2 linked regions of the Hyphomicrobium denitrificans ATCC 51888 genome follow. The protein of the gene in region 2 interacts with the protein of the main gene of each other region in a pairwise test. Links are inferred from orthologs where the notes say so. Each region holds a gene or a part of one and is shown on either strand. Other genes may lie near its edges.

Region 1 (3,543 bases), 2.6 Mb from region 2 along the record:
GCTTAACTGGGCCTCGCTCAAGGAGCGCTCCACATGCTGTCGTACATCCGCCCCGCAATCATCCTGTTCGTCGTTTTCACGGCGCTGACCGGGCTCGTCTATCCGCTGGCACTGACCGGCGCCGCGACCGTCCTTTTCCCCACGGCATCTTCCGGAAGCCAGATCGTTCGCGACGGAAAGGTGGTGGGATCTCGACTGATCGGCCAGGCCTTCGCTTCGGACCGCTACTTTCATGGGCGACCGTCGGCGGCGGGCCAGTCCGGCTATGACGCGTCGGCATCGTCGGGATCGAATCTCGGACCGCTTTCCAAGCAGCTTCTGGATCGCGTTGCGCAGGACACCGCGAAGCTGCGCGAGGCGGGCGCCACCGTTATTCCGGCCGACGCTGTGACGGCCTCGGGCAGCGGCCTCGATCCGCACATCAGTCCGGCCTATGCTGAGCTGCAGGTCGCTCGCGTGGCGACGGCGCGCGGTGTGGCACCGGATCGCGTTCGCGCCCTCGTCGCGCAAGGCACCGATATGCCGGCCTTAGGTTTCGTCGGGGAGCCGCTCGTTAACGTTCTGCTGCTCAATTTGGCTCTTGACCGCGCTTTTGGAGCGGGTTCCGGATAGATCATGGCCAACACGTTGCGGCCGGAAGATGCGCGCCGCCCCTCAGCCAAGGCTTTTCTGGAGCTTGCCACCAACGAACGGCGCGGCAAGCTTAAGGTGTTTCTCGGCATGGCGCCGGGCGTCGGCAAGACCTACGCCATGCTGTCGGCGGCACGCGCCCTGAAGCGCGAGGGACTCGACGTCGTCGTCGGCGTTGTCGAGACGCACGGACGCTCCGAGACTGCGGCATTGCTCGATGGACTGGACGTGCTACCGCGCCGGACCGTCTCCTATCGCAATCGCACACTCATGGAGTTCGATATCGACGCCGCGATCGCGCGTCGCCCGGCGCTGCTCCTCGTCGACGAATTCGCGCACACCAACGCGCCGGGATTGGTGCATCCCAAGCGCTATCAGGACGTCGAAGGCGTTCTGCAAGCGGGTATCGACGTCTGGACGACGCTCAACATTCAGCATCTCGAAAGCCTGACCGACGTCGTCGAGCGCATCGCCGGAATTACGGTTCGCGAGACGGTCCCCGACAAGGTTCTCGAGCGCGCCGACGAGATCGTCGTCGTCGACCTGCCGCCGGAAGACCTGATCCAGCGTCTCAAGGAAGGCAAAGTCTACCTGCCGGACAATGCGCGCCGGGCGATGGATCAGTTCTTCCAGATGGGCAATCTCACGGCGTTGCGCGAACTGGCGTTGCGCCGGACGGCCGATCGCGTCGACGAACAAATGCTGTCGCAGCTTCGCAGGCAAGGGATCGAAGGGCCGTGGCCGACGGCGGAACGGCTAATGGTTTGCGTCGGCGACGACGAGCTGGCCGAGCCCGTCGTACGCGCCGCGGCGCGCATGGCGACAGCGCTCAAGTCTGACTGGATTGCAGTTCATGTCGTGCAAAGCGAACGCGAACAGACGGATCGCGGCTCCGTACGACGCATGGAAAAAGCGATGCGTCTCGCGGACCGCCTGGGCGCAACGACCGTACGTCTACGCGCCAAGGACCTGACCGCGGAAGTCCTGGCCTATGCCAAGCGCAACAACATTACTCAGATCATCGTCGGCCGCTCGCGCCCACAATTGCTCGATCGCTGGCGCGGAAAATCGTTTTCGACCGAGCTGGTAGCCGAAGCGGCGGGGCCGTCCGTCACCGTCGTCGCGCCGGATGCGCCGTTGGCACCGCTTTCCTCGCCGTGGCATCTTCCCGATATCAGCGAGTTCTGGTCCGGCGGGATCGCGGCTGTCGTCGCCGTTGCGGGCGGCGTCATCGCGGGCCGGATGCTGGAGAAGATCACGCAGCTTCCCAACCTGTCGATGATTTTCCTGTTCGCGGTTCTCGTCTGCGCGCTCCGCTTCGGAACGTACTCTGCCGTGGCCGCGGCCGTGCTGTCCTTTCTTGCATTCAACTTCTTCTTTATCGATCCGCGCTACACACTGACGATTGCATCGCCGTACGAACTTTTTGGCTTGCTGATTTTCCTCGTCGTCGCTGCCGCGACCGGCGGCCTGGCCGGACGCCTTCGCGAGCAGGCCAACGCCACACGCGAACGGGCGGAAGCGACGCAAGCGCTGTACGAATTTTCGGGAAAACTTTCGGCGACGACGGAGATCGATGACGTGCTGTGGCTGCTCGCCGCGCAGTCGGCGGCGCTTGTCAAAGGCAAGTCGATCATCCTTCTGGAACACGCGAACGAGCTTTCCATCGCAGGCGGCTGGCCGCCGGACGACACGCTCGGAACTGCCGACTGGGCGGCGGCCCGGTGGGCGCATCGCAATGGCGAGCCCGCCGGCTACCTGACGGAGACGATGCCTTCGGCGGCGTTTCAATTCCGCCCGTTGATCGCATCGGCAGGACCGGTGGGTGTGCTCGGGGTCGTGCCGGGAGACGCCGACGAGGCGCTGCCCTCGGCGACCGGGAGCGCGCTTCAGTCGTTCGCCGATCAGGCCGCGGTCGCCATCGAGCGCACGCGACTGTTCGAGCAGGCTGCCAAGGCTGCGACCGCTGCCGAAAGCGAGCGGCTGCGCGGCGTGCTCTTATCTTCGATCTCGCACGATCTGCGGACGCCGCTCGCATCCATTCTGGGCTCGGCGACCAGCCTCCGACAGCTCGGCGACCGCATGCGCAAGCAAGACCGCGCCGATCTTCTGGCAACCATCGAAGAGGAAGCGACCCGGCTGTCCTCCTTCGTATCCAACCTGCTCGACATGACGAAAGTCGAAACCGGCCTTCTCGACATCCGGCGCGACTGGGTGGACGTGGCCGACGCCGTTCGCGGCGCCGCCGCGCGAGCCAGAAAGATCTTTCCGGCACGACATATCGAGACTGTCATCGCCGCCAACCTGCCGCTCATTCGCGGCGATGCGGCGATGCTCGAGCAGGTCATGTTCAATCTGATCGACAACGCACACAAATACAGTCCACCGGAGTCGGTGACCCGCGTCAGCATCACGCCAGCCACCGGAGGCGGATTGCACATCCGCGTGACCGACGACGGCATCGGCATTCCACCCGAGGCATTGAACAAGGTCTTCGACAAGTTCTATCGTGCACATGTCGGCGACGGCCGTGCGCCCGGCACCGGCTTAGGATTGTCGATCTGCGCTGGAATCGTGTCTGCGATGGGCGGAACGATATCGGCACAGAGTCCTATCGCCGACGGAAAGGGCACCGAGATTTCGATCCTGCTTCCTGCCGGCGAAGAGAGCGTATCTACTGAAACGTCTCCCAAGGATACCGCATGACCGGCTCGCGCATTCTCGTCGTTGACGACGAACCGCAAATCCTGCGCTTCCTGAAGCCGAGCCTGACAGCTGCGGGTTACGAGGTCGTCGTGGCGACGACCGGCAAGGAGGCATTGAAGGCTGCCGCCACGCAATCGCCAGACATCATTCTGCTCGATCTCGGTCTCCCCGACATGGACGGCAAGGACGTGATCCGCGAACTCCGAG
Region 2 (3,276 bases):
GACGGCGCGCAGAATGGCGGGATCGGGGGCTGCGCCGCCCGACGGCTGCATCGTCTGGTAAACCTTTTCGTTCAGCAGTTCACGCGAGACCTCGCGGTCGAATTTGCCGTGAAACCAGTCGACGAGACGGCGAACTTCGGCGCGGTCCTCGCGATTGCCGGGAAATAGCGGCGGCGGTTTCGGGCCCATGACCGAGGCGCTTGGCACGGGCTCGTCGCCGATGAACTCTGAAATCGAATAAGCGCCGCACAGCGTCAGGCCGTTGTCGTATTCGAGAACGGGCATCTCGCCGGCCGGATTTTTCGCCAGGAAGCCTTTCCGCCATTCCCACGGATTTTCGTCGAGCAGCGTCACCTCGACGCCGTATTCGGCGAGCGCGAGGCGGATCGAGCGGGAACGCGGGCAAAGCCGGTATTGTGTCAAGCGTGTGGGCATCGGGCCTCTTCGATTGCGACGCAGCGACTATACCTTCGGCCTAGGCCGATTCGAAGGCATCAGTGCCAAAACCGGAGCTATGGCGCGGAGGCGAATTCTGCTAACGCTCCCGCGGTTGTGCCTGAGGGGGAATAGATTTCATGCATTCTTGGGAAGCCTTGCTGCTCGGGCTGATCGAGGGATTGACCGAGTTTCTCCCGGTCTCATCGACCGCGCACCTTCTGCTGACGGAGGAATTGCTCGGTGTCAAATCGACGGGCCGGACGTTCGAGGTGCTCATTCAGCTCGGCGCGATCCTGGCGCTGCTGACGGTTTATTCCGGCCGTCTCTGGCATCTCGTTTCCGCGCTGCCGAGCGATGCGAGGTCGCGGCGTTTCGTGCTGGCGGTGCTCATCGCCTTTCTGCCAGCGGCGGTCATCGGCGCAGCCGCGCACAGCTTCATCAAGAATTATCTGTTCGAATCGCCGCTGATCATCTGCATCGCGCTGGTGCTCGGCGGCATCGTTTTGCTGTTCATCGACCGGTTGCCGCTGAAGCCACGTTATCATGACGTGATGGATCTTCCGTTGCTCAGTGCGCTGGGTATCGGGTTCTGCCAGTGTCTCGCGATGATCCCGGGCGTGTCGCGTTCGGGCTCGTCGATCGTCGGCGCGATGCTTCTCGGCGCGGACAAGCGCACGGCTGCGGAATTCTCGTTCTTTCTCGCCATGCCCACGATGACCGGCGCGTTCGCCTACGATCTTTACAAGAACTGGTCGATTCTCACGCCGGACGATGTCGGAATGATCGCAATCGGCTTCGTCGCTGCGTTCGTCGCGGGTGTCGTGGTCGTGCGCTATGCGCTCGATTTCATTGCGCGCCGCGGATTGTCGTTCTTCGGCTGGTGGCGGCTTCTCGTCGGCGGCGTCGGGCTCGGCGCGCTGGCGGTGCTGCATTGATGCATAAAAAAACGCCCCGCGAACGGGGCGTTTTTTATTGAAGACATTTGTCGAGCGACAGGGTCACGCGGCATTCGATGTCAGCGGCTTCGTCAGCACGAGACGCAATTCGTTGACATCCTTGGCATTGCGAAGGCCTTCGAGCGTTGCCGGATCGCGGATCAAACGCGAGATGCGTGCGAGCGCTTTCAGATGATCGCCGCCGGCCTGCTCGGGCGCGAGCAGGAAGAACAGCAGGTCGACAGGCTCGCCGTCATGGCTGTCGAATGGGATGGGCTTTTCGAGGCGTGCGAACAGGCAGGTAATCGCCTTGGCCATAGGGAGCTTGATGTGGGGTATCGCAATCCCACGGCCGAGGCTTGTGGAGCTTAGCCGCTCGCGCTGTAACAGAGCGGTGTAGATCTCATGCGCTGGAGCGCCCGTTGCGGCCTCGGCTTTGGTCGCCAGCGCCTGAAGCGCCTGCTTTTTGTCCTCTGCCTTCAGCCGCGGAACAATTCCGTCCGGGGCGAGCATGTCCTCGATATTCATCTAGGCTCCATAGAAAAAACAGCGCCGAGCCAATCGCGTCTTGCGACGCGCCCCACTCTCGCGGCCGGCGCTGGTGATCAAAGATCCGGTTGTCCTCAGTCTACAGGTTTTGCAGCGGCTGCCGTTTCTGCGTCTATCCAGCCAATGTTACCATCGTTACGCCGGTAAACGACATTCAGCCCCCCGTGGGCCGCATTCTTGAAAATCATGAAAGGCGCTTCAGACAAATCGAGCTGCATGACCGCTTCGCTGACTGTCATGTGGCCGATGTTGCGTTGGCCTTCAGCGATGATAAGCGGATTCGCGTCGTGATGCTCCGGCTGATCCTCTTCCCCTACGCTCACGACATAGTCGCGCGCTTCCATGTCGATCTTGCGGCGCGCGGCTGCTTCCGGAGAGGAATGATTTTTGATCCGGCTCTTATAGCGCCGGACGCGGGACTCGAGACGGTGCGCCGCGGAATCGACGCTGGTGTAGGCATCGTCGCCTTCGCCGTGAGCTTCGAGCAGCAGACCGCTCGTCAAGCGCACGGAGCATGACGTTTTGAAGAAACCGCGCTCACGCTCCAGCCGGACGTGCCCATCGGGCACGCGGTCCAGATACTTGTTCAGCACCGTGTGAATCTTATCGCTGGCGTAAGCCTGGAATGCGTTTCCTGCGTCGAGATTCTTTCCGGTTATTTGGATTGTCATGGATGTCTGCACTCGCTGAAATCTGGGCTGTTTTCTACGTGCATTCCCACGCCGCGATTTGGCGACGTTCCCGATACACGATTGCAAGTGCGTTCGTCGGCGACAAGCCCATTATTTCGCCAAAGCGTTAGGCCGTGAGCGGATCGCTGTCAAATCACGCTTGGAGTATAAAATTACCTAAAAAATATAGTTCAATCAACGCGTTGTTTCTGATCTGCATCAACCGGCCCCGCCTAGTCTTTCGACCAGCCGCTTGTCGCGGCGGCGCTGAACTGATGACGGAATGCGCATGGCCTCGCGATATTTGGCGACAGTGCGGCGAGCGATGTCGATGCCCTCGCCTTTCAACCGGTCGACAAGCTGATCATCGGAGAGAACCGCGTCGGCGTGCTCGGCGTCGATCAGCTGCTTGATGCGGTGACGAACGGACTCGGACGAATGAGCTTCGCCGTCGGCGGCCGATGCGATGGCCGAGGTGAAGAAGTATTTCAGTTCAAAGATGCCACGCGGTGTCGCGATATATTTGTTCGAGGTGACGCGCGAGACGGTCGACTCGTGCATCGAGATCGCGTCGGCGATGGTTCTGAGGTTCAACGGCCTGAGATGCTGCACGCCGTACATGAAGAAGCTGTCCTGCTGGCGCACGATTTGCTCGGCGACCTTCAGAATCGTGCGCGCGCGCT

What was found.
Region 1: the proteins of HDEN_RS01925 (region 2) and HDEN_RS14505 interact in binary tests that used the Escherichia coli proteins (3 or more experiments, as listed by UniProt). The link is inferred for Hyphomicrobium denitrificans ATCC 51888 from one-to-one orthologs.

Annotation. Positions count from the first base shown.
Region 1 is NC_014313.1:3,028,506-3,032,048, forward strand. The notes cover bases 313-3,536. They hold HDEN_RS14505 (sensor histidine kinase), read left to right. Parts: upstream 313-615; coding sequence 616-3,336; downstream 3,337-3,536. Other genes in these bases: kdpC (potassium-transporting ATPase subunit KdpC), read left to right, coding at 313-612; HDEN_RS14510 (response regulator), read left to right, coding at 3,333-3,536. Outside these bases: potassium-transporting ATPase subunit KdpB, read left to right, coding at 1-6; more of kdpC, read left to right, coding at 34-312; more of HDEN_RS14510, read left to right, coding at 3,537-3,543. UniProt on the Escherichia coli protein: Member of the two-component regulatory system KdpD/KdpE involved in the regulation of the kdp operon. KdpD may function as a membrane-associated protein kinase that phosphorylates KdpE in response to environmental signals.
Region 2 is NC_014313.1:401,792-405,067, forward strand. Bases 170-3,126 are described here. They hold HDEN_RS01925 (PTS sugar transporter subunit IIA), read right to left. Parts: upstream 1,902-3,126; coding sequence 1,437-1,901; downstream 170-1,436. Other genes in these bases: HDEN_RS01915 (glutathione S-transferase family protein), read right to left, coding at 170-435; HDEN_RS01920 (undecaprenyl-diphosphate phosphatase), read left to right, coding at 567-1,373; hpf (ribosome hibernation-promoting factor, HPF/YfiA family), read right to left, coding at 1,997-2,593; rpoN (RNA polymerase factor sigma-54), read right to left, coding at 2,813-3,126. In the rest of the region: more of HDEN_RS01915, read right to left, coding at 1-169; more of rpoN, read right to left, coding at 3,127-3,276. UniProt on the Escherichia coli protein: Seems to have a role in regulating nitrogen assimilation.